2 regions of the Streptomyces sp. NPDC054047 genome follow, and region 2 is predicted to be linked to the other one. Evidence: riboswitches for the same ligand, from Rfam matches in the RefSeq annotation. Region 2 holds a riboswitch; the other holds the start of a gene.
What was found. A riboswitch is a leader RNA that binds a small molecule or an ion and turns the genes downstream of it on or off. The one in region 2 is predicted to bind glycine.

Region 1 (15,087 bases), on a different contig from region 2:
CCGGGCTCGTCGACCAGGTCGTCGCGCCGCTGCGCCGGCACCGCAATCCGCAGACCAGAGCCCATGCGGAAGCTCGTACGAAGGAGCTCGCGGGACTGACCGGAAAGCTGCACTCTGCACTGGTGCAGACCGCGCTCGGGGTGCGGTTGCCCTGACTCAAGGGGTGCCCGACTACCCAAACCGGCCGGGCACGTCCTAGGGTTGCTGTGTGAACGAGCTCGACGTCGTAGGTGTCCGGGTGGAAATGCCCTCCAACCAACCGATCGTGCTCCTGCGTGAAGTGGGAGGCGATCGGTACCTCCCCATCTGGATCGGACCAGGTGAGGCGACCGCGATCGCCTTCGCACAGCAGGGGATGGCGCCCGCACGGCCGCTGACCCACGACCTGTTCAAGGACGTGCTGGAGGCGGTGGGACAGGAGCTCACCGAAGTGCGCATCACGGACCTCCGAGAAGGGGTCTTCTATGCGGAACTGGTCTTCGCCAGCGGAGTCGAGGTGAGCGCCCGGCCGTCCGACGCCATAGCGCTCGCCCTGCGCACCGGAACGCCGATCTACGGCAGTGACGGTGTCCTCGACGACGCGGGCATCGCCATTCCGGACGAGCAGGAGGACGAGGTGGAGAAGTTCCGCGAGTTCCTCGATCAGATCTCGCCCGAGGACTTCGGTACGAACAGCCAGTAGTCCGTCAGCCGGTGGTCCGTCGCTTCCGAAGGGGTCCGGCGGACCATTCGGCTAGCTTTTCCCGGCGGTGCGGTACGGCAAACCACTCTTAGGGTGATTATCACTCGGCGTGCCGAGTGTGGCGATCGTTGACGAGCCCCTGGTGACTGCCTACCGTCGAGAAGGCAGGTCAAGGACGGAGGTCGGCGTGGGAAGCAGCGGCGACGGTACGGCGATGGGCGGGCCGTATCCGCTTCACAGCAGCGCGGCCGGTCACTCTCCGAAGAGGCCGATGGTGGTTCAGGGGAGCGTTCAGGGGAGCGGGGACGCCACGTCCGGACAGTCCGAACAGGAACAGATCGGTTACCGGGGGCCGACCGCGTGCGCGGCCGCCGGCATCACCTACCGACAGCTCGACTACTGGGCCCGTACGGGTCTGGTCGAGCCCAGTGTGCGGTCCGCGGGCGGGTCGGGCACCCAGCGGCTCTACAGCTTCCGGGACGTCGTCGTCCTGAAGATCGTGAAGCGGTTCCTCGACACCGGTGTGTCCCTGCAGAACATCAGGACCACGGTCCAGCATCTGCGCGACCGCGGCTTCCAGGACCTGGAGCGGATGACGCTCATGAGCGACGGCGCGACGGTCTACGAGTGCACGTCGCCCGACGAGGTCCACGATCTGCTCCAGGGCGGCCAGGGGGTCTTCGGGATCGCCGTGGGTGTCGTGTGGCGGGACGTGGAGGCGGCGCTCTCGCAGCTGCACGGCGAGCGGATCGAGACCGGGGAGACGCTGGTGCGGCCGAACCCCGCCGACGAGCTCGCGCGGCGGCGCAACAGGGCCGTCTGAGGCCGCCGCGCGCGTCGCGGACCGGTCGCGGCCCGGTTGGGTGCGGGGTGGCGTTCTCGGGGCGTTGTCAGTGGCGTAGGGCAGCATCAGTGGTGTGAGAACCGCGCCCACGATTCTGCATCTGGACATGGATGCCTTCTACGCGTCCGCCGAGCAGGCCGCGAAGCCGAGTCTGCGCGGGAAAGCCGTGGTGGTGGGCGGGCTCGGACCGCGGGGCGTGGTGGCCACGGCCTCGTACGAGGCGCGGAAGTTCGGTGTGCACTCGGCGATGCCCATGGGGCAGGCGCGGCGTCTGGTGCCCAATGCCGCCTATCTGGTTCCGCGCTTCGCGCTCTACCGCGACATCAGCGACCAGGTGATGGCGCTGCTGCGTGAGCTGTCGCCGCTGGTGGAGCCGCTCAGCCTGGATGAGGCATTCGTCGACCTGGAGGCGGGCGGGGTGGCCGACGACCAGGCGTCGGCGCTGGCCGTGGGCGAGCGGTTGCGTGCCGACATCAAGGCGGTGACCGGGCTCGCGGGGTCGGTCGGGCTCGCCGCGTCCAAGATGCTGGCGAAGATCGCCTCGGAGGAGGCCAAGCCGGACGGCCTGCGGCTGATAGTGCCGGGGACCGAGCGGGACCTGCTCGGGCCGCTGTCGGTGCGCATCCTGCCCGGTGTGGGGCCGGCCACCGGGGACCATCTGCGGCGCGGCGGGATCACGACGGTGGGGGAGATCGCCGAGGCGGGCGAGGACGAGCTCGTCCGTCTCCTGGGCAAGTCGCACGGGAGCGCGCTGTACGCGATGGCGCTCGCGCGCGACGAGCGGCCCGTGGTGGCCGAGCGGGAGTCCAAGTCGGTCAGCGTCGAGGACACGTACGACGTGGACATCCATGACCGGGTGCGGGTCAGGGGCGAGGTGGCGCGGCTCGCCGACCGGTGTGTGGAGCGGCTGCGGGCGGCGGGGCACTCGGGGCGGACCATCGTCCTGAAGGTGCGGCGGTTCGACTTCTCGACGCTGACGCGTTCCGAGACGCTGCGGGGGCCGACGGACGACCCCGGGGTGGTGCGGGAGGCCGCCGCGCGGCTCCTGGAGTCCGTGGACACCACCGGAGGCGTGCGGCTGCTCGGCGTGGGCGTCACGGGGCTCGCCGACTACACGCAGGAGGATCTCTTCGCGCAGGCCCAGGCCCAGGCGCTGGCGCTGGCAGAGGGCCCTGAGCAGAGGGAGGGCGAGGCCGCGCCGGAGGGGGTGGCTGCCGAGACGGTGGAGGAGCCGGCCGAGGAGGTGCCGCTCGTCCTGCGCCGGTGGAGCGCGGGGCACGATGTGCGGCATGCGCGCTTCGGGCACGGGTGGGTGCAGGGGAGCGGGCTCGGGCGGGTGACGGTGCGGTTCGAGACACCGGGGTCTGCGCCGGGGCGGGTGAGGACCTTCCGGGTGGACGATGCCGAGCTCGTCCCCGCGGAGCCGTTGCCGCTGGTGACTCCGCCGGGGGAGGAGGGCTGAGCCGTGGGGTCAGGTGCTCTCCTGGCCCGCGATCTTTCCGAAGTCCTGGTCCGGCGGTGGCGCCGACTGCGGGGGCGTGATGTCCAGGCCGTAGTGGTGGTAGAGCTGTAGTTCCTGCTCGGGGGAGAGGTGGCGGCCCACGCCGAAGTCCGGGGCGTCCTTGACCAGGGAGCGGTCGAAGGGGATGCGCAGGGTGCCCTCGCTGGTGACCTCGCTGGGCTCCAGGGGGACGAAGGCGTCCCGGCTGAAGAGGCCCGTGCGTATGGCCGCCCACTCCGGGGCCCCGGTGGCGTCGTCGAGATAGACCTCGTCGATCGTGCCGATCTTCGCCCCGTTGCGGTCGAACGCCTTGCGGCCGATCAAGGTGCGTGGATCGATATCGGTCTGCACGGGCCCTCCAACTGGTCGAGGCTTGTCGAAGTGGGGCGTAACTCATCCTTGTTCGTTCGTATTCACTACGAAAGAGCACTTCGGGGCAGGCGGCCACTCGAGGGATCCTCCATCTCCTCGCTGGTAGGCTGGCGCTTGGCTGCTGACCCCGTGCGGGAGAGCTCTCCGGTGGACACACCGGAGGCGCCGAAGGAGCAACTCCTCCCCGGAATCTCTCAGGCCCCTGTACCGCACGGACGAGGTCACTCTGGAAAGTAGGGCGGGCGTCGGGCGGGCACGTTCGAAACCCTTCCTCACCGACGGTGAAAGCCGGTACGGCGTCTCTCGCGAGGCACGGACCGGTGAAGCTCTCAGGTTGAGATGACAGAGGGGGAGGCCGTCCGGGTACCCGCGCCGTGGTGCCCCTCGCAGGTCGCGTCAGACCCGCGTCAGACCAGGAGGCCTCCGCATGACCGCCACCCCTCGTATCCCGCTCTCGCAGCTCGAGCAGGGCATTCCCTTCGAGCAGCGGCACATCGGTCCCGATGTGGAAGCACGGGCCAAGATGCTCGCGCAGGTCGGATACGGCTCGCTGGACGAGCTGACCGCCGCCGCCGTGCCGGATGTGATCAAGAACGCCGAGGCGCTGAACCTGCCCGGGGCGCGCACCGAGGCCGAGGTCCTGGCCGAGCTGCGCTCTCTCGCGGACCGCAACCAGGTCCTCGACTCCATGATCGGGCTCGGTTACTACGGGACCTTCACTCCGCCGGTGATCCTGCGGAACGTGATGGAGAACCCCGCGTGGTACACCGCTTACACGCCGTACCAGCCCGAGATCTCCCAGGGGCGCCTCGAGGCGCTGCTGAACTTCCAGACCGTCGTCGCCGAGCTGACCGGGCTGCCCACCTCCGGTGCCTCGCTGCTCGACGAGGGCACCGCCGCCGCCGAGGCCATGGCGCTCTCGCGGCGCATGGGCAAGGTCAAGGACGGTGTCTTCCTGGTCGACGCCGACGCCCTGCCGCAGACCGTCGCCGTCATCCAGACCCGCGCGGAGCCGACCGGTGTCGAGGTCGTCGTCGCCGATCTGAGCGAGGGCATCCCGGCCGAGGTCGCCGAGCGCGGTGTCGTCGGCGTACTGATCCAGTACCCGGGCGCCTCCGGTGCCGTGCGCGACATCAAGCCGCTCATCGAGCAGGCGCACGAGATCGGTGCCATCGTCTCCGTCGCCGCCGACCTGCTGGCCCTGACGCTGCTCACCTCGCCCGGCGAGCTCGGCGCCGACATCGCCGTCGGCACCACGCAGCGCTTCGGTGTGCCGATGGGCTTCGGCGGCCCGCACGCCGGTTACATGGCGGTGCGCGAGAAGTTCGCGCGCAGCCTGCCGGGGCGGCTCGTCGGTGTGTCCGTGGACGCGGACGGGAACAAGGCCTACCGCCTGGCGCTGCAGACCCGTGAGCAGCACATCCGCCGCGAGAAGGCCACCAGCAACATCTGTACGGCGCAGGTGCTGCTCGCCGTGATGGCCGGGATGTACGCGGTCTACCACGGGCCCGAGGGCCTCAAGTCCATCGCGCGGCGTACCCACCGCTACGCGACCGTGCTCGCCGCGGGGCTCACCGCGGGCGGTGTCGAGGTCGTGCACGGCGCGTACTTCGACACCCTGACCGTTCGGGTGCCCGGCCGGGCCGAGGCGCTCGTGGCCGCGGCCCGCGAGGGCGGTGTCAACATCCACCAGATCGACGCCGACCACGTCTCCCTGGCCTGCGACGAGACCACCACGCGCAAGCAACTGACCGCGATCTGGACGGCGTTCGGCGTCGAGGCCGACGTCGAGGCGCTCGACGCGCAGACCGCGGACTCGCTCCCCGGCGCTCTGCTGCGCTCCGACGACTACCTGACGCACCCCGTCTTCCACCAGTACCGCTCCGAGACCGCGATGCTGCGCTACCTGCGCAAGCTGTCCGACCGCGACTACGCGCTCGACCGCGGCATGATCCCGCTGGGCTCCTGCACCATGAAGCTCAACGCGACCACGGAGATGGAGCCGGTCACCTGGCCCGAGTTCGGCCAGCTGCACCCCTTCGCCCCCGCCCAGCAGGCGCAGGGCTATCTGACGCTCATCCGTGAGCTGGAGGAGCGCCTCGCCGAGGTCACCGGGTACGACAAGGTCTCGCTGCAGCCCAACGCCGGTTCGCAGGGCGAGCTCGCCGGACTGCTCGCGGTGCGCGGCTACCACCGTGCCAACGGCGACGAGCAGCGCACCGTCTGCCTGATCCCGTCCTCCGCGCACGGCACCAACGCCGCGAGCGCCGTGATGGCCGGCATGAAGGTCGTCGTCGTGAAGACCAGCGACGACGGCGAGATCGACGTCGAGGACCTGCGCGCCAAGATCGAGAAGCACCGCGACGAGCTGTCCGTGCTCATGATCACCTACCCGTCCACGCACGGGGTGTTCGAGGAGCACGTCGCCGACATCTGCGCCTCCGTGCACGAGGCGGGCGGCCAGGTCTACGTCGACGGCGCGAACCTCAACGCCCTGGTCGGCCTCGCCCAGCCCGGCAAGTTCGGCGGCGACGTCTCGCACCTGAACCTGCACAAGACCTTCTGCATCCCGCACGGCGGCGGCGGCCCCGGCGTCGGCCCGGTCGGTGTGCGCGAGCACCTCGCGCCGTTCCTGCCCAACCACCCGCTGCAGCCCGCCGCGGGCCCCGAGACGGGCGTCGGGCCGATCTCCGCCGCGCCGTGGGGTTCCGCGGGAATCCTGCCGATCTCCTGGGCGTACGTACGCCTCATGGGCGGCGAGGGCCTCAAGCGCGCCACGCAGGTCGCCGTGCTCTCCGCCAACTACATCGCCAAGCGCCTCGAGCCGCACTACCCGGTGCTCTACACCGGCCCCGGCGGGCTCGTCGCGCACGAGTGCATCATCGATCTGCGCCCGCTGAGCAAGGCGACCGGTGTCAGCGTCGACGACATCGCCAAGCGGCTCATCGACTACGGCTTCCACGCGCCGACCATGTCCTTCCCGGTCGCGGGGACGCTGATGATCGAGCCCACCGAGAGCGAGGACCTGGTCGAGATCGACCGGTTCTGCGAGGCGATGATCAACATCCGCGCGGAGATCGAGAAGGTCGGCGCCGAGTGGACGGCGGACGACAACCCGCTGCGCAACGCGCCGCACACCGCCGCCGCGCTCGGCGGTGAGTGGGAGCACGCCTACAGCCGCGAGGAGGCCGTCTTCCCGGCCGGCGTCGTAGCCGCTGACAAGTACTGGCCGCCGGTGCGCCGCATCGACCAGGCGTACGGCGACCGGAATCTGGTCTGCTCCTGCCCGCCGCTGGATGCGTACGAGGACTGACAGCGCGTCCAGAACATGCGTGGGGGCCGGTCCGGAGGTTGTTGCTCCGGGTCGGCCCCTTTGTTGTCCGTGCCGTGATGGCGCCGCGTCAGGCGGCGGTCATGATCTTGTCCGTGCCCAGCGGTCGATGCGGGGCGATGATCTGGCCGTCCGGCAGCAGCTCACCGGTGTCCTCGAAGAGCAGGACGCCGTTGCACAGCAGGCTCCAGCCCTGCTCCGGGTGGCTCGCCGTGAGCAGTGCGGCTTCCCGGTCGGCGGAGTCGGCTGTCGGGCACGGTGGTTGGTGCTGGCACATGGAAGGGTTCTTTCGCTGCGGTGTGATGGCTGTGACGTCTGCCTTGCGGCTCGATGCGGTGTTCATGCCGCCCCCCGTTTAGTCGGTCCGATCCCAGTGTTGCCCTACGGACGTCAATCCGCAGGGATTTAGCGGCAGCGCTCCTTACTGCTTAATGACGTATCACCCGCCCGGACGGTTCAGCCCAACTGCACTGTCTCTTCGGGTGGTTCGGGGTGGTCATACTGGGCTAGTCCGTATGGGCACATCACGCGCCGAGCCCCGCGGCCGAGGTCGGCGGCGGGGCACGGGGACGTACGGCGAGGTCAGGCGGGCGAGCCGAGCAGCGGTGCCGGGGTCAGACGGTGGGTGAGGACCTTGAGGAGCTCCGCGGCGCGGTGCGGGCGGTGCGCCGCGATGCCGGGAGGCGCGGGCGCCAGGGGCACGAGGATGTCGGAGGGCGCGAGATCGCCGTCCGCGCCGTCCGCCGTGCAGTCGCCGTGCAGCCAGAGGGTCAGCATGTAGAGCTCGGGTACGGACAGCAGACGGGGTTGGTAGGGCATCGGCATCGCCTCGGCATGGCGCAGGGCGCGTTCGGTGGAGGCGATGTAGGGGCCCTCGAAGAAGTGGGAGAAGGCCCATCCGTCAGGGGTCAGCATCGTGTCCGCGGCGGCGACGGCTCGCTCGCCGGAGCGGATCAGGAAGCGCCACCCGGCGAGCCGGGTGGGCGATGTGCCCGACGGGGCGATCCGGTCGAGGACGTGGACGGGCAACGGGAGTTCGGGGCTCGTCGGTCCCTGCGCGGCACGCAGGGACGGGGTGCGGGCTTCGCGTACGGCGGTGGGTGAACCGAGTGCCGCGAGGACGCTGCGCAGGGCGGGCGCGGGAGCCGGGGGGACTTGCAGCGGCATGATGGGTCGCCTCTCTCATTCGACAGGCACGGTGGAACGAGGACAGGTGCGGACGTCGCTGTCTGCTCCGAAGTCAGAGGGGGCGGGGGCAGGGGACCGCGAGCGCCAACTCTCTGCCTCGTTCGCGGAGTTTATACGACACGTGTTCAGGCAGTGTTTCGTCTAACCGCACCCGATATTGCCTGCAAGGCGTTATTCGGTCGCCATTTTGCGGGCTTTATCCCGATCTCGGATGAGCCCAGGCGTTTGACCTCGGCTCCCTTCGCGGGAGCGGACGGCCGATTCTCGTCGGCGTTTTTCACCAGGGGTTCGGGGCGAGGAATCCCCGGCGTACCCCATGCCCGGTGAATGTGCCGCGTGGGCACGGCATCGAGCCTACTGGGCCGGAGGCATGTGCGGGGCGTTATCGATCACATTGCAGGGCATCATCCCCCGAGACATCGCGGCCGGATCATTGGCTGCCCATCCGAGGAGGGGACGCTTCGATGGGGGAGAAGGTCGTAGCAGGAACGTTTGACCTGGCCGAGCGGCACCGGTACCGGAGCAAGCTCAGGGAGTGTCTCGCGGGGCTGCGGAGACTGTTGGACGAGGAGCGGTTCGACCGCCCCCAGAACCTGATGGGGGTGGAGATAGAGTTGAATCTCGCGGGGCCCGACGGCATGCCGAGAATGCTGAATGCGGAAGTTCTCGAGCGCATCGCAAGCCGCGACTTCCAGACCGAACTCGGAATGTTCAATCTTGAAGTCAATATCGCCCCGCACCGATTGGGCGGACGGGTTCTCGACCGCCTCGCCGAAGAGCTGCGCACCGGCCTCGCCTATGCCCACCGGAAAGCCAACGAGGTGAACGCGGGCATTGTGATGATCGGTATTCTGCCGACGCTCGCCCACCACGACCTGGTCTCGGGGAACCTCTCCGACGTCGACCGCTACGCGCTGCTCAACGACCAGATCGTGGCCGCCCGCGGCGAGGACTTCGTCCTGGACATCCAGGGCATCGAGCGGCTGACCTGCACCTCCGCGTCGATCGCGCCCGAAGCGGCCTGCACCTCCGTGCAGTTGCACCTCCAGGTCACACCGGGCAGGTTCGCCGACGTGTGGAACGCGGCGCAGGCCGTCGCCGCGGCGCAGGTCGCCGTCGGCGCCAACGCGCCCTTCCTGTTCGGGCGCGAGCTGTGGCGCGAATCCCGGCCGCCGCTGTTCCTGCAGTCCACCGACACCCGCCCGCCCGAGCTACAGGCACAGGGCGTGCGGCCGCGGACCTGGTTCGGCGAACGCTGGATCAGCGACGCGTACGAGCTCTTCGAGGAGAACCTGCGCTACTTTCCCGCGCTGCTTCCCCTCATGGACGACGAGGACCCGCTGGAGGCGCTCGACGACGGCCGGGTGCCCCAGCTGGGCGAACTCGTCCTGCACAACGGCACCGTGTACCGCTGGAACCGTCCCGTGTACGGCATCGCCGGCGGCGTCCCGCACCTGCGCGTGGAGAACCGCGTCCTGCCCGCGGGCCCCACCGTCACCGACGTCATCGCCAACGCCGCCTTCTACTACGGCGTCGTACGCGCCCTCGCCGAGGAGCCCCGGCCCGTGTGGACCCGGCTGCCCTTCGAGGCCGCGGCGAGCAACTTCGACACCGCGTGCCGCGACGGCATCGAGGCCCGGCTGCAATGGCCCCGGCGCGGCCGCTACGGAGGGCTGGTCGAGGTGCCCGCGGTCGCTCTCGTACGCGACGAGCTGTTGCCGCTCGCCGCGGCGGGGCTCGACGCGTGGGGAGTCGAACCCGCCGACCGGGACTTCTACCTCGGCGTCATCGAGGAGCGCTGCAGGCGGCGGGTGAACGGGGCGTCCTGGCAGGCGGCGACCTACCACCAGGCCCTGGAGACCGGGCTCGAACGCGAGGCCGCGCTCGCGGCGACCACCCGGCGCTACGCCGAGCTGATGCACGCGGGGGACCCGGTGCACACCTGGCCGGTGGGGCTGCCCGAACCGGCCTTCCTGAGCTGAGGCGCCGCGCCGAGGCGCACGGGGGCGGGCTCAGCCGTGGCTGCCCGCCTCCATGATGGCCTTGAGGATGACCGCGTGGATCTGCGCCGGATCATCGACCTGGTGACCTGATCCGCCGGTCGCCTCCGCGATCTGCACGACCTCCTCCTTGTCCGCGTTCGGGCCGACCGCGATCGCGATGAGCGGCACCGGGCGCTTGGGGTCGGCGAGGTTCTCCAGCTGTGCGATGAGGTTGCTGCGCGAGATGGAGCCGAGGTCCTGGTTCGCGCCGTCCGTGAGCACCACGAGCGCGTTGAACTTGCCCTTCGCGTAGGTGGACGTGGCTTCCTTGTACGCCGCAAGCGTCGTGTCGTACAGGCCGGTCGCGCCGCCCGGGATGGGCGCCAGATCGCTGAAGGCCTCCGAGACCTTGTCCCGCTGGGTGCCGCCGCCCTTGCGGTCGCCGAGCCGCTCGGTCGGCACGAGCTTGCGGTAGTCGCGCTCGCCGTCCAGGAGGGTGGAGAACTCCCAGAGGCCGATCTCGTCCTCGTCGGTGAACCCCGCGAGGGCCTGGAGGAGCGAGGACTTGGTGACCTCCATCCGCGTCTGCCCCCGGCCCGGCACGAGCTGGCCCATGGAGTCCGAGACGTCGACGACGGTGCTGAGCCGGGCGCTCTGGACGGTGATCGTCCACATGCCGAGCGTCTCCTGCACCTCCTTCTCGGAGGGAGGATCGGTCGGTTCGTCGCCGTACGGCTGGGGGGTCCGGCCGCCTGCCGCCGTGATGAGCTTCGCCGACGGGGCCTCGGTGCCCGTCCTGAAGCCGTGCCTCTCCAGGATCGCGCGCCCCTCGTCGTCGCCGAACAGCGTCATGAAGCGCAGGGCGGCCCGGCTCTGGTCCGTGGACAGCTCGTCCTCCTGGACCAGCGTGTACGGGTAGTCGAGGCGCGGCGAGCCGTCCTTCGGATAGAACATGTCCAGGCTGTTCTCCTCGCCCGCCGTCGCGTTGTGCTTGAACGCGGCCTGCTCGGAGAGGATCAGCGCCTGGTTGCGGCGCGGGTTGCCCTGCTCGGTGCCGGAGGCGTCGCGGGCCAGGGTGTCAAGGAGCTGGCTGTCGCTGTCGGAGGTGCGCGCGGACAGGGCCTTGGCCAGCCCGGCGGCCTGGGTGTCGCCGTCCTTGCCGCCCGACTTCTTCGCCGAGGCGCTCAGCTTGGCGAGGGCCAGCAGGCCGGTCGCGCTGCGGGCCGGATCGGCGGCGCCGAGCCGCAGCTTGTCGCCCTTCATCGCCGCGCCGGTCAACTCCGGCCAGTCGTACGTCTTCTTGGGCCAGCCCAGGGATTCGGCGGCCGAAGGGACCATGGCCATGCCGACCGGCGACGAGGCTATGTTCCCCGCGGGCGACACCTTGTTCTGCCGGCCGCCCAGGCCCACGCGCTGCAGCCACAGTTCGGAGTCCGGCACCCACACGTCGTAGCCCGGATCGCCCTTGCCCGTGCGCAGCTGGTCGGCGACCTTGTAGGAGTCACGGGCGGTGACCCGTACGTCGATGCAGGCTCCGTCGGACGCGACCTCGTTCTCGCGCGCGTCGTCGGCGGCCGCGCGCAGGGCGGGGGCGATGTCGGGCGCGGCGACGACGTCCAGCTCCACCGCGTCGTCGCTGCACGAACCGCCGAAGGTGAGCAGGTCGCTGCGGACGGCGACCGCGGTGCCCGCCGCGACCGTCAGGACCAGTGCCGTCGCGATGGCCACGGTGCGGCCGCGGGTGCGTGGCCGAGGGTCGGGTGCGTCCGTCCCGTACTCATCGGGCAAGCTGTGACGTCCCATGGCGGTGGTGCCCCTCCTTGAGTGATGAAGCAAGGAAAGAGGGGGTGGCATGACCGCAGTCGGCGTCCGTCCCCCTCGGCCTGTCGCGCACGATCTTCGTAACTCTTTTCGAGACCCTAGCGGGGCGGAGATGGGGATGAGGCGGGAATACTCAACTGGAGGCGGAGTGCAAGCGGAGCCCGGGCCGTTGGCCGGTTCTTTTCGGGGCGAGGAGCCATCGCGACGGATCCTCCGGGACGAGACGCTGCTCGTCCTGGCACTTTCCCTGGGTGCGAGCGGTGTGTCCGCGCTGATCAGCTTTGTCGGGTCGGTCACCAAACCGGGTGGTCTGAAGGATCAGGCGGCGACCATGAACGCGTCGGCCGCTCCGGGGCGGCCATGGCTTGATCTCGCGTGGCAATTGTTCGGAATCTCCACCGCGTTGGTGCCGGTCGCGCTGGTCGCGCACTTCCTGATCCGGGAGGGCGCCGGGCTGCGCACGATCGGCTTCGACCGGAGCAGGCCGTGGCCGGACCTGGGGCGCGGGGCGGCGATCGCGGCGGTGATCGGCAGCACCGGGATCGCCTTCTATCTGGCGGCGCGCGGGCTCGGGTTCAACCTGACGGTGGTACCGGAGGACCTGCCCGACGTGTGGTGGAAGTACCCGGTGCTCGTGCTGTCCGCGGTGCAGAACGCGGTGCTCGAGGAAGTGATCGTCGTCGGCTATCTGCTGCGCAGGTTCGGGCAGTTGGGGTGGACGCCGATGGCCGCGCTGGTCGGCAGCTCGGTGCTGCGCGGCTCGTACCACCTCTACCAGGGCATCGGCGGGTTCATCGGGAACATGGCGATGGGGGTGGTCTTCGTGCTCCTGTACCGGCGGTGGGGGCGGGTCGGACCGCTGGTGGTGGCCCATTCGCTGTTGGACATCGGCGCGTTCGTCGGGTACGCGCTGCTCGCGGGGAAGGTGGGGTGGCTGCCGACGCCTTAGGCGGCGGGCAGGGCGGTGCTGGGCTGGCGCGGACGGTGCTGGGCTGGCGCGGACGGTGCTGTGGGGACGTACGACCGGGTGTCGTGCGTCCCCACGGTTGCGTCAGGTGTCAGGGGGTGGTGTCAGGCGTGGAGCTCGCCCTCGATGACGGTGACCGCGCGGCCGGTCACCACGGTGCGGTCGCCGCGCAGTTCCGTGCGGACGAGACCGCTGCGGGCCGAGGCCTGCAGGCCGTTGAGTTCCGCGCGGCCCAGGCGCTCGGACCAGAAGGGGGCCAGGGCGGTGTGGGCGCTGCCGGTCACCGGGTCCTCGTCGATGCCGACGCGCGGGAAGAAGCCGCGGGAGACGAAGTCGTAGCCGCGGCCGGGGTCTTCGGCGCGTGCGGTGGCGATGATGCCGCGCCTGGAGTGCTGGGCCAGGGCCTTGTGGTCCGGTGTGAGGGCGCGCACGGTCTTCTCGTCCGCGAGCTCGACCAGCAGGTCGCCGAGGTTCGCCCCGGTGTCGTACACCGCGAGCGGCTCGGCGCCGAGTGCCTCCGCCGCGCCGGCGGGGATCTCGGCCGGGGTGAGCGGGGCGGTCGGGAAGTCCATGGCGATGTTGCCGTCGGCGTGCGCGGTCGTGGTCAGGACACCGCTGCGGGTGGCGAAGCGCACGGTGCCCTCGGCGGTGCCGGTGGCCTGTAGCACGTGGGCCGTGGCGAGCGTGGCGTGGCCGCAGAGGTCGACCTCGGTGGTGGGCGTGAACCAACGCAGCGCCCAGTCGGCTTCGCCGTGCGCGGGGAGGCGGTGGGCGAAGGCGGTCTCGGCGTGGTTGACCTCCGCGGCCACGTTCTGGAGCCAGGCGTCCTCGGGGAATGCGTCGAGGAGGAGGACACCTGCGGGGTTGCCCGTGAAGGGGCGGTCGGAGAAGGCGTCGACGATGCGGATGCGGTGGGAAGTGGACATGTCGATGACGCTAGCGGGCCAATGCGGGGGTGGGACAAGGCCAATTGGGGGTTGGTGGCCCGTTGGGGGGCGGTTTGGGGGGTGCCACGCGTGAGTGGGGCTCGGTGGACTGGGTGTAGTGGGGGGCGGGGCTTGCTGGGGGCTGCCGTGGGGGCGCGGGTGCGGGGGTTGCCGGTGCCGGTGCCGGTGCCGGTGTGGTGGGGTCGACGGTGGTGGTCGGTGAGTCCGGTGGCGGCGCCGTCGGTGTGCGGTCGCTGCTCCCTCTCCGGTCGTGGCATCGGCGATGACCCGGCCTGTCCGGCCCAGTCGCCGGGTGGCCCTGCCCTCCCCTGCGGGTGCCGGTGCCGGTGCTGGTGCCGGTGTGGTGGGGCTGGCTGGCGGGTCGACGGTGGTGGTCGGTGAGTCCGGTGGCGGCGCCGTCGGTGTGCGGTCGCTGCTCCCTCTCCGTTCGGGCCGTTGGTGATGACCCGGCCTGTCCGGCCCAGCCGCCGGGTGGCCCTGCCCTGCCCTGCGGGTGTCGGCGCCGGTGTGGTGGGGCTGGCTTCGTGTGAGGCGTCGGCCGGGCTCGTGAGCGTGATCGCGTACGGCTCAGGGGGCGTCGTTGGCGGGGTCGACGGTGGTGGTCGGTGAGTCGGGTGGCGGCGCCGTCGGTGTGCGGTCGCTGCTCCCGCTCCGTTCGGGCCGTTGGTGATGACCCGGCCTGTCGTCCGACCCAGTCGCCGGGTGGCTCTGCCCTCCCCCCAAGCTCCTGACCTGCTGCTCTGCCCAACCCCTCAGAAGAGCCTTGCCATGCGAACTGTTCCGATATATCGTTGACGCATCGCGACAGATCAACGATGGCGCGATAGATCACCTACAAGATCAAGCACACGAGGAGTGATTGCTATGCGTTCCCACGGTTATGAACACGAGCACGGACGTGGAAAGTGCGGCCCCGGCCATGAGGGTCGGGGTGGCTTCGAGGGCCGGCGCGCCGCTTTCGGTCCCTTTGGGCCCGGCTTCGGCGGTCCCGGTGGACCCGGCGGCCCCTGGGGTGGCGGACGAGGCGGCAGGGGCGGTCCGCGCGGGAGGGCGCGGCGCGGCGACGTACGCGCGTCGATCCTGGCCCTGCTGAAGGACCGGCCGATGCACGGCTACGAGATGATCCAGGAGATCGCCGAGCGCAGCGGCGGGGCATGGAAGCCCAGCCCCGGTTCGGTCTACCCGACCCTCCAGCTCCTGGAGGACGAGGGTCTGATCAGAAGCGCGAGCGAGGGCGGCAAGAAGCTCTTCTCGCTCACCGAGGCCGGTGTCACCGCGGCCGAAGAAGGTCCTGACGCGCCTTGGGAAGAGGCCGGGCGCGGGGTCGACTGGGAGACGCTGAACGAGATCCGGCAGGCCGGCTTCGGTCTGATGGAGGCGTTCGGCCAGGTCTGGAAGACCGGCAGCAAGGAACAGCGCGAGAAGGCTCTCACGGTCATCAACGACGCCCGT
Region 2 (15,087 bases):
GGTCCCAGATGGTGCCGCGCTTGAGCGCGGAGAGTACGCCGGTGGCGACACCGGCGACGAGCCACAGCACACAGGCACCGGCGGCGAGCGCCGCGGTGACGGGCAGGGCGTCCTTGAGGGTCTCCCAGACGGGCGCCTCGGTACGGAAGGAGTATCCGAAGCAGGGGGCCGGGCAGTGGGTCACGTCGGCCCCGTTGGCGTAGTCACGCCCCATCGGGATGCCCTTGACGAAGTCCCAGAACTGGACGAGCAGAGGATCGTCCAGACCCAGTTTGATGCGGATGCCCGCGAGCTGCTCGGCACCCGACGACTTGCCGGCGAAGAGGACGGCGATGTCCTGGCCCGCCCACTTGGGCAGCATGAAGAAGACGGTGAAGGTCGCGAGCAGTACGACCAGCACCATGACGACAACGGCGATCAGGCGCCGGATGAGATAAGCAAGCACTGTGCGCGGCCCGGCGGTGACCGGGACCCCCTTGTGAGGGGTCCCGGTCACCGCCCCGGGCCATCACCTGCCCTTCGGACTGGCGGGATGGGGCGGGGTGGGACTGCCTTGCGGCGTGGACTACTTCTTGTCGCTCACACCGAGCGAGACGTAGTCGTAACGACCGCTGTACGCGGCGGACGAGTAGACGTTGGTCGCCCGCGAGGAACGCCACGAGATGTTCTTCTCGTAGATGAAGGGCATCCAGTACGCCTTGTCGACGATCTCGTGGGCCAGATCGGTGTAGATCTCACCGGCCTTGTTGGGGTCGACCGTGGCGATCGCGTCGTCGAAGTACTTGTCGATCTTCGGCTCGTCGATCTGCGACTCGTTGTAGTTGCCGTTCTCGTTGATGAAACGGCTGTCGAACAGCGGCTGGGCGTAGCCCTGGCCGGTCGGGAAGTCAGGACCCCAGCCCGCCATCGTCATGCCGATGCCGCGCTTCTTCACGACCGAGGGGGAGCCGGTGATGCTGGAGGAGTCGGCGCCGTCGATCTGGTCGACCTGGGCGTCGATGTTGACCTTCTTCAGCTGCTCCTGGAGCGCCGTGGCGGCGTCCACCTCACCCGGCTGGTTGGTGCGCGCCGAGATCTTGGTCGAGAAGCCCTTGGGAGCGCCGCACTGCTTGAGCTCGTCCTTGGCCTTGGTCAGGTCCGGCTTGCCCTTGCGCTCCTTGATGCCGTACGGGTCGTAGTCGTCGTGACCCTTGATCGACTTCGGGAAGACGCTGGTGGCGATCTCACCGGCGGCGACCGGGCCGCCACGGGTCTTCTGCAGGCTCGCGAAGTCCGTGGCGTAGAAGACGGCCTTGCGGCAGTGCTCGTCGTCGAACGGCTTCGTCTTGGTCACCAGGGCGACGTAACGGACGAAGTCCGTCTGCATGTTGTCGACGTTGTCCTTGTGGTCCTGAATGGCGGTGGTACGACCCGACTGGGTCATGCCGGTGCCATTCATGTCGATGTCGTAGTCACCTTCCATCAGGCGCTTGTCGTTCTCTTCGAGGTTCGCCGAGATGGTGACCTGGATCTTGTCCGGCAGGGCCGGGCGGACCGGGTCGGACGACTTCTTCCAGTTCTTGTTGCGGACGAGCGTGATGCTCTTGCCCGCGCTGTAGTTCTGGAACTTGTACGGGCCGGAGGAGAAGGGGCGCTGGGTGTACTTGGCGCCGGTGTCCTCGGACTGCTTCACCGGGGTGCCCGACGGCATCGCGAGCATCTGCTCGAAGTCGCCGTTCTTCTTGGGCAGCTTGAAGATGATGGTGTTGTCGTCCGGCGTCTCGATCGCCTTCAGACCCAGCTTGTCCTTCGACTTGTCCTCGTAGGGGCCCTTGTACTCGCCCTTGGGGTCAAGCGTGGACTTGAGGTAGCCGGGACCACCGGTGATGACCTTGGTCGCCCAGATGCGCTCGATGCCGTACTTGATGTCCTTGGAGGTCAGCTTGGAGCCGTCCTCCCAGGTGAGGCCGTCACGCAGCTTGTACGTGTAGGTCTTGCCGTCGTCGCTGATCTTCGCCGTGTCCTCGGCGAGGTCGGGGACGAGCTTGTTGGACGCGGCACCCGGCTTGGTGTCGTACGTGATCAGCGTGCGGGTGTAGTACCGCATGAAGTCCCACGTCATGCCGTAGTACGCGCGCTGCGGGTCGGCCGAGTCCAGGTCCTGCTTGGCGATGAACTTGAGCGTCCCGCCCTTCTTCTTCGACTCGTTGGCGACCTTGCCGATCGCCGCGTTGTAGCCGGCGCCCTTGCTGTCGTCGTCGTCGCTGCCGCCGCCGCACGCCGTGGTGGTCACCAGCGCCGCCACGACGAGGGCCGCGCCTGCGGTCAACCGTCGTTTAGAGGAACCTGTGGGCATTTCTCGCATCCTCCGAGATTCGCGGTCCTTGGCTTTGACTGCCTGAAGAACCATGGGAAGAGCCACCTGACGCTGCGGCAGGGGCAAGCCAGTTGGAGCTGTTTACCGAGTTCCCTTGGGGTCCAGGGCGTCGCGCAACCCGTCACCGAAGAGGTTGAAGGCCAGCACTGTCACGAAGATCGCCAGGCCAGGGAAGACCATGAACATCGGGTCGTGCTCGTACGTCGCCAGCGCGTCCCGGAGCATGCCGCCCCAGGAAGCCGTCGGCGGGCGTACACCTGCGCCGAGGAAGCTGAGCGCCGCTTCGGTGAGGATGTTGGTGGGGATCATGAGCGTCGCGTACACGGTGATCGGAGCGACCAGGTTCGGCAGCAACTCACGGAAGAGGATGTGCCGTTGACCGCCGCCGAGGCTGCGGGCCGCCTCCACGTACTCGCGTTCGCGCAGCGAGAGGGTCTGGCCGCGGACGATGCGCCCGACGTAGGGCCAGCCGAAGAAGCCGATCACCAGGATCAGTACCGCGATGCGGACGCCGCTGCCGGTGAGCCCGAGCAGGTCGTCGGGGAGGACGGAGACCAGGGAGATCACGAAGAGCAGCTGCGGGAAGGCGAGCAGCACGTCCATGACCCGGCTGATCAGGGCGTCGATCCAGCCGCCGAAGTAACCGGCGATGATCCCGAAGAAGGTGCCGAGGACCACGGCCACCACGGCGGCGAGGAACGCCACCAGGAGCGAGATCCGGGCGCCGTAGACGATGCGGCTGAAGACGTCGCGGCCCTTGTTCGGCTCCACTCCGAAGAGGAAGTCCCAACTCATGCCGCCGAACGCGCCCTTGGGCAGGTTCGTCAGGTCTTCCAGCTCGTCCTGATGGAACTCGTTGGGCGGGTGGCCCAGCAGGGAGACGATCAGGGGCGCGAAGACGGCGACAAGGACCAGGACGAGCACGGTGATGCCGCCGGCCAGCGCGACCTTGTCCCGCTTCAGGCGGTTCCAGGCGATCTGCTTGAGGGACCGCCCCTCGACCTTCCTCACCCCTGCATCAGCTGCGGGAGCGACGTCCGCTGTCGGGTCCGCGTCCGCAGGTGTGTCATGCAATGGTGCCGTCATCGTGGCAGGGACCCCTCTCAACCGGTGGTGACCGGCCCGCACTTGTCGCTGTAGCGATGTGATCAGTCCGTCGTACACAGGGGCGAAGCGCCCCTGGTGCGGGAGTCTTCATCGCGGTTGCGATCTGTTACCAGCCTTGACGGGGAAAGGATGCGCAACCGTGATGCTGATCGAGGTGTTCCGTTATCCGGACGCAGGTGAACGAGGGGCGAACACGGGGCAGTTGCATCGCAATGGGCCACGGGTGCCCATTGGGCCCCTCCGCCATCAGAACGGACATTGTGGCGGTCAGGGCAGGTATACGAGCCGCGGTGGCCGGTTCACGGCCCTTTCGGTAAGGGTCGCAGCACTGTTTCAGTACTGCGCGGGGTAGCCGTACCCGCCCGCGGGCGCCGGGGCCGGCTGGGCCTCGCGGTCGTAGAACGGCCGGGCATTGGCGCGCAGCCACATGGCCACCGGGTCGTACGCGTCGGACATCGCGACGGTCGACACGGGCAGGCCGTCGGGGACGGCGGCGATCGACTGCTGCATCATCGTGCGCACCCCGTCGACCGACGAGGGCGCCGTGTCGTACACATCGAGGCCGATGGCCAGATACGGCGCACCGAGCGCGGGCTGCACCCAGGCGCGGCGCAGCGAGCGGACCGCGGGGGTGCGGTGCGCGTTCTGCGTGAGCAGGGCGTAGAACTGGGGGATCTCGATGGCCGGCTCGGTGAGCCGCAGCGGGCCCGCGGGCAGCAGGTCGAGGCCCGACGCGATGCGCCGCAGGTCGAGCCAGGGGATGCCGACGCCGCCGCCGGGGGCGTGCGGGTTGAGCCAGAGGCCGTAGTGGTCGGGGTAGAGCGTGCGGGAGATGTCGAGCCCGCTGACCACTTCGTACGAGCGGTTCCAGCCACTGGCGGAGAGCTCCTGGGCGGAGGTCACGCACGGCGCGTACCCGAGGCCCTCGACCTCCATGTTCCCGTACTGGGCGTCGGGGGACCCCGCCTGGCCGTGCCAGAGCAGCATCCACACCTGGTCGGCGGCGAGCGCCCGCAGGAGCGCCTCGTAGGCGTCGTAGCGCCCCGGCGTCACCTGGCGCAGCATGTGCTCGACCTGCCCGGCCGCAGCCGTGCCCGACGCACTCACCCTTAACCGCCCCTTCGCGATGACCCGCTGACCCGGTGTCCCCGGCTCATGAAACCAGCTTAAGCGGCGATCCTGACACCGACTTGACGTACGGCACCCTCACACACGTACCCGCACATGTCCTTACGCGTGTCCGTGCTCGTGCCCGGGGCTCTGCCCGAAGAAGGGCCGGACCCGCTCGCGCATCCAGTCGCCGACCGGGTCCTGGGCCACGTCGAGCAGCACCAGGTTCACCGGCCAGGCCACCGGTGCCAGACCAAGGGCCCTGCCCACGGCCTCCATCGGCAGCTCGCGCGCGTTGCCCTCCCAGGAGCTCAGTTCGACGCCGACGAACAGCGCGGGCGCCTCGCCCTCGACGCTCGCCAGGCAGCGGCGGGCGCTCAGGACGACCCCGGTGGCCTCGAACTCACGGGCGGCGGCGGACAGGAAGTCCACCGGGTCCTCCTGCCAGTCCGGTTCGAAGAGGCGTACGCGGCCGCCGGTCGCGGGCCCGTCCAGCGGCGTGCGTCCCGACCGGCAGAGCTCGGCGACGGCCGGCGGCGGAAGCGGGACCCCGATCGTGCCGTCCGGGTTGACCGCGATGCCCATCTGCGGGGGAAGCCCGCGCGCGAACTCCACGGCGGGCGCCACGGTGCAGCCCATCCGGCCCCCGGTGACGTGCTGGAACTGCTGCTCGGAGCTGAAGACGGGGACGTAGGCCTGGCCGTCGATCTCCAGCGTGGGCAGGTCCAGGGTGCCGCTGTCCGGCGCCCCGCCGTTCGGCAGCGGGACCCAGACGTGGCTGCGGCCGAGCACCTCCACGATGCGGGCGCCCGCGGACGCCCGGGGCGCCCCCGGCGTGCCGAGAGAGGCCGCGAGCACCTCTTCGAGTTCGTTGCCCGGCCATCCTCCGTAGGGATGGGCGTGCGCCTGCGCCGGAATGTCCATCTGTCTTAACCCCTGCTCGGTCCCGCTCTGCCTGCGGCACGACCCTAACGTGAGCGGCGGCTCAGTCCCCGAAGCCGATCCCCCGCAGCACCCCGGCCGCCGTCCGGTCGAGCAGCACCGCCGAGCCGCAGCCGCGCGGCAGATCGCCCCTCTCGGCGGCGCCGACGAGCCGGCCGACCGTCCTGCGGTGGCGCGCGAAGGCGTACCGCGACACGCCGCGCCCGCGCGCGAGCTGGCCCTCTATGGCGGTGTCCGGCTCCACGTCGAGCAGCAGCAGATGCAGGGTCGTGCCGCGCCGCGCGGCCTCGCGGGCCAGCCAGCGGCGCACCCAGGCCTGGGTGCCGCAGTCGTGCACCACGACGCCCTCGCCGGAGCGCAGGGCCCTGCGCAGGCCCGCGTAGTGCGCGATGCGGACCAGGGGGCGGTACACCGCGTACGGCAGCAGGCTCGGCATGCGCCGGGCCCAGCGGTCGCGGGTGTCCTGCGAGTCGATGCGCGGGCCCGCGACGGCTCTGCGCATCAGCGTGGACTTGCCGCTGCCCGGCAGCCCGGAGACGACGATCAGATCGCCCTCGCCGAACGTGAGCCGGTGCGGGCTGTGGCCGGTCCGCTGCCGCAGGTCGCGGACGACGGCCGCCGGCAGGGGGCCGCAGCTCTCCCTGGTGGGGGCGGCTGCCTGTTTGGGCAGGGCCACCCCCGTGTTGGTCGCGTAGACGCTCGTCCTGCGCACCGTGATCGGCCTCCCCATAGCGGTCACGTACCTGCTTACCGCAGCTTCCCCGGCAAGTGTAAAGAGAAGGTAATGCGGCACAAGGGCATTACCCGACTGGCACTGCCCTGTGACGCGGGCGCGTGCAATGATGTGCGCGCAAACTCCATACAGGCCGTTTGAATCCGCGCGGGAGAGTTCCCGGACACCGTCGAAAGACGCTCCGGGGCGCCGAAGGAGCAAGTCCCTCCCTTGAATCTCTCAGGCCCCGTACCGCGCGGGCGAGGCACATCTGAAAAGCGGGCCGCGGTCGCGGCTCCACCCAAGGTGCAAGTCATGACCCCCTGTACGGACGGGTCGTGGTGAACCTCTCAGGTTCCGATGACAGATGGGGAGGATCGACCTCGCCCGTCATGCCCTGGGAGTTCCACTGATGAGTACCGTCCCCCGTCTGACCGCCCTCGATGCCGTGCATCGTGCGCTCGGCGCGACGATGACCGACTTCGCGGGCTGGGACATGCCGCTGCGCTACGGCAGCGAGCGCGACGAGCACATCGCCGTCCGCACCAAGGCCGGTCTCTTCGACCTCTCCCACATGGGCGAGATCACGGTCACAGGACCGCAGGCCGCGGACTTCCTGAACTTCTCGCTGGTCGGCAACATCGGCTCCGTCGGTGTCGGCCGCGCCCGCTACACGATGATCTGTGCCGAGGACGGCGGCATCCTGGACGACCTGATCGTCTACCGGCTCGGCGAGACCGAGTACATGGTGGTCGCCAACGCGTCGAACGCGCAGGTCGTCCTGGACGCGCTCACCGCCCGCGCCGACGGCTTCGACGCGCGGGTCCGTGACGACCGCGACGCGTACGCGCTGCTCGCCGTCCAGGGTCCCGAGTCCCCCGGCATCCTGAAGTCACTCACGGACGCGGACCTGGACGGCCTGAAGTACTACGCGGGCCTGCCGGGCACGGTCGCGGGCGTGCCCGCGCTCATCGCCCGGACGGGTTACACCGGCGAGGACGGCTTCGAGCTGTTCGTGGCGCCCGGCGACGCCGAGAAGCTGTGGGGCGCGCTGATGGAGGCGGGCGAGCCCGTCGGCCTGGTCCCGGCCGGCCTCTCCTGCCGCGACACGCTCCGCCTGGAGGCGGGCATGCCGCTGTACGGGCACGAGCTGACCGCCGAGCTGACGCCCTTCGACGCGGGTCTGGGCCGGGTCGTGAAGTTCGAGAAGACCTCGCAGGCCGACACCTTCGTGGGGCGCGCGGCGCTCGCGGCCGCCGCCGAGCGCGCCGAGACCGCTCCCCCGCGCAAGCTGGTGGGCCTGATCGCCGAGGGCCGCCGCATCCCGCGCGCGGGCTTCTCCGTGGTCGCCGACGGAAAGGTCATCGGCGAGGTCACCTCCGGGGCGCCGTCCCCGACACTGGGCAAGCCGATCGCCATCGCGTACGTGGACGCCGCGCACGCGGCTCCCGGCACCGAGGGCGTCGGTGTGGACATCCGCGGCACGCACGAGCCCTACGAGGTCGTGGCTCTGCCGTTCTACAAGCGCCAGAAGTGACACTTCCGTCTCTTTGGTAACCCGGAAGTGACCCCCCGCACATCATTCCCGTTCCGCAGCACCCACCCGCGTACAGGAGAATTCAGGTCATGAGCAACCCCCAGCAGCTGCGTTACAGCAAGGAGCACGAGTGGCTCTCGGCCACCGAGGACGGTGTGGCGACGGTCGGTATCACGGAGCACGCCGCCAACGCGCTCGGTGACGTCGTCTACGCCGACCTCCCCGAGGCCGGCGCCGCGGTGACCGCGGGCGAGACGTGCGGCGAGCTCGAGTCGACCAAGTCGGTCAGCGACCTGTACTCGCCGGTGACCGGTGAGGTCGTCGAGTCGAACCAGGACGTCGTGGACGACCCCTCGCTCGTCAACTCCGCCCCGTTCGAGGGTGGTTGGCTCTTCAAGGTACGCGTCACGGAGGAGCCGAAGGACCTGCTCTCCGCGGACGAGTACACCGAGTTCTCCGGCAGCTGAAGCCCCCCGAAGACCCCTAGGGACCACCTGATGTCGCTTCTCAACACCCCTCTCCACGAGCTGGACCCGGAAGTCGCCGCCGCCGTCGACGCCGAGCTCCACCGCCAGCAGTCCACCCTCGAAATGATCGCGTCGGAGAACTTCGCTCCGGTCGCCGTCATGGAGGCCCAGGGCACGGTCCTCACCAACAAGTACGCCGAGGGCTACCCCGGCCGCCGCTACTACGGCGGCTGCGAGCACGTCGACGTCACCGAGCAGATCGCGATCGACCGGATCAAGGACCTGTTCGGCGCCGAGTACGCCAACGTCCAGCCGCACTCCGGCGCCTCCGCCAACCAGGCCGCCCTCTTCGCGATCGCCCAGCCCGGCGACACGATCCTCGGCCTGGACCTGGCGCACGGCGGCCACCTCACGCACGGCATGCGCCTGAACTTCTCCGGCAAGCAGTTCAACGTGGTCGCGTACCACGTCGACGAGGCCGGTCTGGTGGACATGGCCGAGGTCGAGCGTCTGGCCAAGGAGAACAGCCCGAAGGTGATCATCGCGGGCTGGTCCGCCTACCCGCGCCAGCTGGACTTCGCGGAGTTCCGCCGGATCGCCGACGAGGTCGGCGCGTACCTGTGGGTCGACATGGCGCACTTCGCCGGTCTCGTCGCCGCGGGCCTGCACCCCAACCCGGTGCCGTTCGCGGACGTGGTCACCTCCACCACGCACAAGACGCTCGGCGGCCCGCGCGGCGGCGTCATCCTGGCCCGCAGCAAGGAGTTCGCGAAGAAGCTGAACTCCGCGGTCTTCCCCGGCTTCCAGGGCGGCCCCCTGGAGCACGTGATCGCGGCCAAGGCCGTCTCCTTCAAGGTCGCTGCCTCCGAGGAGTTCAAGGAGCGCCAGCAGCGCACCCTGGACGGCGCCCGCATCCTGGCCGAGCGCCTGGTGCAAGGCGACGCGAAGGCCGTCGGCGTCGACGTCCTGTCCGGCGGCACGGACGTGCACCTGGTCCTGGTGGACCTGCGCAACTCCGAGCTGGACGGCCAGCAGGCCGAGGACCGCCTCCACGAGGTCGGCATCACGGTCAACCGCAACGCGGTCCCGAACGACCCGCGCCCCCCGATGGTCACCTCGGGCCTGCGGATCGGTACGCCCGCGCTCGCGACCCGCGGCTTCCAGGAGGAGGACTTCCGTGAGGTCGCGGACGTCATCGCCGAGGCGCTGAAGCCGGGCGAGGTCGACACGGAGTCGCTCAAGGCCCGCGTCTCGGCCTTGGCAGCCAAGCACCCGCTGTACCCCAACCTGTAGCAGTTTCGTACGCTTTCCTTCGTACGATTCTTCGGGGCACCGCGCACACTGGACAGTGAAGACAGTGAGTGCGGTGCCCCGGCTCATGCCCCGCGTTCGCAGTTCTCCGCACAGTTCGTTCCGTAGTTCTCCGCACCACCCCGGCAGACAACGGCGTCTACCAACCATCATTGGAGTCTCTCGTGGCCCTCTCGGTCTTCGACCTGTTCTCGATCGGCATCGGCCCGTCCAGCTCCCACACGGTCGGTCCCATGCGCGCCGCCCGCATCTTCGCGAGCCGCCTCAAGAACGAGGGCCTGATGGCCCACACCACCGCCATACGGGCCGAGCTCTACGGCTCCCTCGGCGCCACCGGCCACGGCCACGGCACCCCGAAGGCGGTCCTGCTCGGCCTGGAGGGCGAGTCCCCGCGCGAGGTCGACGTCGAGTCCGCCGACGACCGCGTCGAGCGGATCAAGAGCACCGGGCGCCTCAACCTCCTCGGCATGCACGAGATCGACTTCGACTTCGACGAGGACCTGGTCCTGCACCGCCGCAAGGCCCTGCCGTACCACGCCAACGGCATGACGATCTTCGCGTACGACCACGAGGGCGCCCTCGTCCTGGAGAAGACGTACTACTCCGTGGGCGGCGGCTTCGTGGTCGACGACGACGCGGTGGCCGGCGAGAACCCGATCGTGCCGGACGACACGGTCCTCAAGCACCCCTTCCGCACCGGCGACGAGCTCCTGCGCCTGGCCTCCGAGACCGGCCTGTCGATCTCCGCGCTGATGCTGGAGAACGAGAAGGCCTGGCGCACCGAGGCGGAGATCCGCTCGGGGCTGCTCGACATCTGGGGCGTCATGCAGTCCTGCGTCTCGCGCGGCATGTCCCGCGAGGGCATCCTGCCCGGCGGCCTCAAGGTCCGCCGCCGCGCGGCCAACTCCGCGCGCCAGCTGCGCGCCGAGGGCGACCCGCAGGCCCGTGCCATGGAGTGGATCACGCTCTACGCGATGGCGGTGAACGAGGAGAACGCCGCGGGCGGCCGCGTCGTGACCGCCCCGACCAACGGCGCCGCGGGCATCATCCCGGCGGTCCTGCACTACTACATGAACTTCGTGGCCAACGGTTCCTCCCAGGAGGAGCGGGAGGACGGCGTGGTCCGCTTCCTGCTCGCGGCGGGCGCGATCGGCATGCTCTTCAAGGAGAACGCCTCGATCTCCGGCGCCGAGGTCGGCTGCCAGGGCGAGGTCGGCTCCGCCTGCTCGATGGCGGCGGGCGCCTTCGCCGAGGTGCTCGGCGGCAGCCCCGAGCAGGTCGAGAACGCCGCGGAGATCGGCATGGAGCACAACCTCGGCCTGACCTGCGACCCGGTCGGCGGCCTCGTCCAGATCCCGTGCATCGAGCGCAACGGCATGGCGGCGGTGAAGGCCGTCACCGCGGCGAAGATGGCGATGCGCGGCGACGGCAGCCACAAGGTGTCCCTCGACAAGGTCATCAAGACCATGAAGGAGACCGGCGCCGACATGAGCGTGAAGTACAAGGAGACGGCGCGGGGCGGCCTCGCGGTGAACATCATCGAGTGCTGAGCCTCCGACAGGGCTCTCCCAGCAGGTGGCGTCGGAGCGGACCTGTTTCAGGTCGCTGAGGCAGGCGTCCGCTGCCTGAGTCGTCGTGGCGTGCCGTGCGGCGGGACCCGGTGGCCGGTCCGTCGGCGCCGCCGCGAGGGCGGCGAGCTTGGCGCCGTCACCGCGGTCCGCGTCGCTCAGCGCCTCGGACAGGCCCTCCCCCGCGTCCTCCGGCGTGTACATCGCGGTGGTGACGACGTCGAGCACCGTAGGCGGCGTAGTCGCCGACAGCCCGGCGGAACCCCACGGCCTGCCGAGATAGGTGAGCTTCGCGCAGGCCGCCGCCGCACCGCCCCGGCGGACCTGCCGGCGCGCGGTGTCGATCTCGACGTCGGCGACACGGTGCACGGGCGTACGACTCCGGCCCGGCGGCACAGGCTGCGCACCCTGGCGACCAGCTTTGGCACGGCGAACGGCTTGACCAGGTAGTCGTCGCCCCCGCCCGCTCGCGAAGCCTTCGACCCGGTCGGCGACGGTGTCGCGCACGGTCAGGAAGGGCACCGGGCAGGTGGGGCAGGTTCTCACCGCGCGACAACCCAGGTTCTCACCGCGCGACAACCCAGGTTCTCACCGCGCGACAACCCAGGTTCTCACCGCGCGAGAACCAGGTTCTCACCGCGCGAAGAACAACGCCTCCGCGCCCACCGGCCGATACCCCGCCGCCTGGAAGGCCCGCACACTGCGCGCGTTCCCGGCCGACTGCTGCGACCACACCGGGGCCCCGCCGGGCACCAGATGCCGGGCGGCGAGCGCCAGCGCCCGGCCGAGCCCCCGGTGCCGTACGTCCTCGGAGACCTCGATCGCCGCCTCCCAGCGCCCGGCGAGACCGCGCCCGAGCACCAGTACTCCGCCGCCGTCGGCGGCCCACACGCGCACGTCGTCGCGGCGCTTGCGGGCCCGCACCACCCGGGGGTGGTCCGGGTCGTCGATCTCGCGGAGCCCGACGGCCGGTCCGGGTCCGCCCGGCAGCGCGGCGGCCACGGTGAGGAGGTCGGTGGTGTCCGTCGTGCGTCCGGTCCGCTCCATGAAGGCGGCGAGGAACAGGGGGTTCATCGTGGCGGCCAGCGGGTCGCAGTCCAGCGCGGCGAGGGTGGCGTGCACCCACCGCGGGTCCTCGTCCGTGAAGACCACCGAATGCGCGGTGAAGGCGATCACGCCCGCGTCGCGGTGGCAGGGCTGCGGCACGACGGTCGTGGTGCCGTCGGGCGGCGGGAACTGCCCGACGGCCGCCGCGTCGAGGATCGCCCCGAGCGCGGCAGGGGTGCTGGCCATGGGCGTACTCCTTGTGATCGCGTCCTCGGACGGCCGATACCCTAACCCCCGTCAGTAGTGCACGAAGAAGGGGTGGATCCGGTGGCGGACATCGAGGAAGCGCGCAAGACGTTCGACCAGTTCGACGCGGACGGCGACGGCTTCATCACGGCGGCCGAGTGGAAGTCGGCCATGGCGAAGATGGGGGACTTCTACGTCACCGAGACGGTGGCCGAGGCCGTGATCGGCACGAAGGACACCGACAAGGACAAGCGCCTGTCGTTCGACGAGTTCTGGGCGAGCCTGAACAAGTAGCGGGAGCGCGGCACAAGGGGCCCGGCACGGGAGTGCGCCGGGCCCCTTCCGCGTATCTCGACCGGGGTGATCGCTGGTCAGTACGTCGTCCATGGCGCGTTTCGTACGGCCGTCGAGGCGATGGACGCGGAGGGGGCGGCGGGGGTCTGCGGGGGCGGTACGCGTGGCGCAGGGCGAACTGCAGGACACCCCTGGGCCGGTTGACGGCCGGCCATAGGGCCCCCGCACCTACCGCCCAGTCTCCGTCTCCCGCTCCGCAGCACTGTCGATCCCGTAGAACCGCGCCGACGCGTCCACATGCGCCATCCGCCGCATCGCGTTGAACACCGCCTCCCCCAGCACGGTGCCGATCACCACGCTCTCCACCAGGTCCTCGACCGCCACCCGCCGGTCCACGTAGCCGAGGTCGGCGCGGGCGACCATCTCGGCGGCGTCGGCGTACGTGTCGAGCAGTTCCGCGAACGCCCCGTGGCCGACGCGCCCCATGGCGGCAAGGGCCCGTGACAGGTCGGCCGCGGCGGGATTCGACTCATGGGTGCGCCAGCCGCGGCGTGCGATCAGCTCCTCGACCGCCGTGTGCGCGGCCGCCGCCTCGGCGTCGTCCTCGGCCTCCCCCGCCGAACCGAGCCGGTCCGCGGCGGCTCCGAGCACCTTGTGCAGCGCGCGCCCCGGGTCGTCGACCGCGCCGAGCACCTCCGCGATCGCCGCCACCTTCAGGCCGCCCACGTCGAGCAGCGCGCGGATGAGGCGCAGCCTGCGCTCGTGCGCCTCGCCGTACTGCGCCTGGTTCGGGCTGCTCAACTCGCCCGCCGGCAGCAGCCCTTCGCGGACGTAGTACTTGATCGTCGGCACCGGCACACCGGTCCTGCGGCTCAACTCGCCAATACGCACGGCCTGCCCACTCTCCTCTTCGCGCTTGCGCCCGCCACTCTGCCACCGGCCGCGCCCTTGCCATCCCCGAGCTCCATCATAGATAGTGGCGCTATCGGATAGCGGACAGCGCCACTATCTATATTTGCCGCAGAGGCGAACACAGACAATCAGGGGGATTCCCATGCCTTTATGGCGTTCATGGCACCGACCGCTCGTGGTCTTCTCCGCGTCCATGGTGGTCCTGGCCGTCGTGTCCGGCGTCGGCCTGGTCGTCGACGACCGCGTGCTCGTCGGCTCGCGGATCTGGTTCAAGCCGTTCAAGTTCTCGGTCTCGTTCGTCGCGTACGGTCTCTCGCTCGCCTGGATGCTGTCGTTGCTCGACCGCGGCCGCAGGGCGGGCTGGTGGGCGGGCACGGTCGTCGCCGTGTCGAGCCTCACCGAGATGGTGCTCATCACCGGGCAGGTGGTGCGGGGCAGGCGCAGCCACTTCAACCACCAGACCCCGTTCGACGAGGCCCTGTTCAACGCGATGGCCGTCACCGTCGTCATCCTGTGGCTCGGCACCCTGCTCATCGCGATCCTGCTGCTGCGCGCCCGGATCGCCGACCGCGCGTCCGCCTGGGCGATGCGCTGCGGAATCGCCATCGCTCTCGCCGGGGCGGCCGTCGGGTTCCTGATGACCCAGCCGGCGCCCGGTCAGCAGCGGGGCTCCTCGCCGATCGTCGGCGCCCACAGTGTCGGCGTACCGGACGGCGGCCCCTCCATGCCGCTGACCGGCTGGTCGACCACCGGCGGCGATCTGCGCATCCCTCACTTCGTCGGCATGCACGCGCTGCAGTTGCTCCCGCTGCTCCTGATGGGCCTGACGGTCCTCGCGGCGCGCCCCCGCTTCGGGCGGCTGACCGGCGAGCGGGTGCGGCTGCGGCTCGTGCTCATCGCCTCGGCCGCGTACGCCGCCGCCTTCGCCCTGGTCACCTGGCAGGCCCTGCGGGGCCAGCCGCTCATCCACCCGGACGGCGCGACGCTGACGGCCGCCGGCCTGATCACCGGCGCGACGGCCGCGGGTGCGTACGCAGCCCTGCGCACCCCAACCAGCCGTAATACCAGCCCAGTTCAGAGCCCAGTACAGGCAGCCGGAAGCCCTCTGGAAGAAGACGACAACAAGGAGCTTGTGTCATGACCGGATTCCTCTTCGAGCTCACCTTCTGGCTGGCCGCCCCGGTCTGGCTGCTCATGATCTTCGCACCGGGGTGGCGGACGACCGCACGGATCGCCGCCTCACCCCTCACCGTCCTACCGGTCCTCGCCGTCTACGTGGCGATGGCACTGCCCGTCCTGCCCGAACTCTGGGCCGCCGTCAGCAGCCCCGACATCGACGGATTCCGCGAGCTGCTCGTCCTCGCCGGCGGAGCGGGCGCGATCTGGGCGCAGGTCATCGCCTGGGACCTGCTGATCGGACAGTGGATGTACCGCGAGGCGCGGCGCATCGGCATCCACCCGCTGGTCATGGGACCGCT

Region 1: another riboswitch for glycine. It lies ahead of gcvP (aminomethyl-transferring glycine dehydrogenase); the one in region 2 lies ahead of gcvT (glycine cleavage system aminomethyltransferase GcvT).

Annotation. Positions count from the first base shown of each region.
Region 1 covers NZ_JBVJKV010000013.1:7,345-22,431, forward strand. The annotation lists gene ftsR (transcriptional regulator FtsR) at 1-155, shown strand, start outside; gene ACZ6ZP_RS35620 (bifunctional nuclease family protein) at 209-682, shown strand; gene ACZ6ZP_RS35625 (MerR family transcriptional regulator) at 870-1,505, shown strand; gene ACZ6ZP_RS35630 (DNA polymerase IV) at 1,600-2,988, shown strand; gene ACZ6ZP_RS35635 (PRC-barrel domain-containing protein) at 2,998-3,378, opposite strand; glycine riboswitch at 3,522-3,619, shown strand; gene gcvP (aminomethyl-transferring glycine dehydrogenase) at 3,827-6,712, shown strand; gene ACZ6ZP_RS35645 (DUF5999 family protein) at 6,801-7,007, opposite strand; gene ACZ6ZP_RS35650 (hypothetical protein) at 7,313-7,897, opposite strand; gene ACZ6ZP_RS35655 (glutamate-cysteine ligase family protein) at 8,383-9,900, shown strand; gene ACZ6ZP_RS35660 (substrate-binding and VWA domain-containing protein) at 9,931-11,703, opposite strand; gene ACZ6ZP_RS35665 (CPBP family intramembrane glutamic endopeptidase) at 11,870-12,670, shown strand; gene ACZ6ZP_RS35670 (PhzF family phenazine biosynthesis protein) at 12,793-13,614, opposite strand; gene ACZ6ZP_RS35675 (PadR family transcriptional regulator) at 14,500-15,087, shown strand, end outside.
Region 2 covers NZ_JBVJKV010000010.1:44,587-59,673, reverse strand. The annotation lists gene ACZ6ZP_RS30910 (ABC transporter permease) at 1-445, opposite strand, end outside; gene ACZ6ZP_RS30905 (ABC transporter substrate-binding protein) at 566-2,335, opposite strand; gene ACZ6ZP_RS30900 (ABC transporter permease) at 2,438-3,442, opposite strand; gene ACZ6ZP_RS30895 (enhanced serine sensitivity protein SseB C-terminal domain-containing protein) at 3,797-4,570, opposite strand; gene ACZ6ZP_RS30890 (enhanced serine sensitivity protein SseB) at 4,694-5,497, opposite strand; gene ACZ6ZP_RS30885 (AAA family ATPase) at 5,559-6,245, opposite strand; glycine riboswitch at 6,387-6,492, shown strand; glycine riboswitch at 6,493-6,604, shown strand; gene gcvT (glycine cleavage system aminomethyltransferase GcvT) at 6,640-7,764, shown strand; gene gcvH (glycine cleavage system protein GcvH) at 7,854-8,231, shown strand; gene glyA (serine hydroxymethyltransferase) at 8,262-9,524, shown strand; gene ACZ6ZP_RS30865 (L-serine ammonia-lyase) at 9,707-11,092, shown strand; gene ACZ6ZP_RS30860 (GNAT family N-acetyltransferase) at 11,744-12,403, opposite strand; gene ACZ6ZP_RS30855 (EF-hand domain-containing protein) at 12,485-12,697, shown strand; gene ACZ6ZP_RS30850 (MerR family transcriptional regulator) at 12,926-13,588, opposite strand; gene ACZ6ZP_RS30845 (hypothetical protein) at 13,803-14,750, shown strand; gene ACZ6ZP_RS30840 (ABA4-like family protein) at 14,747-15,087, shown strand, end outside.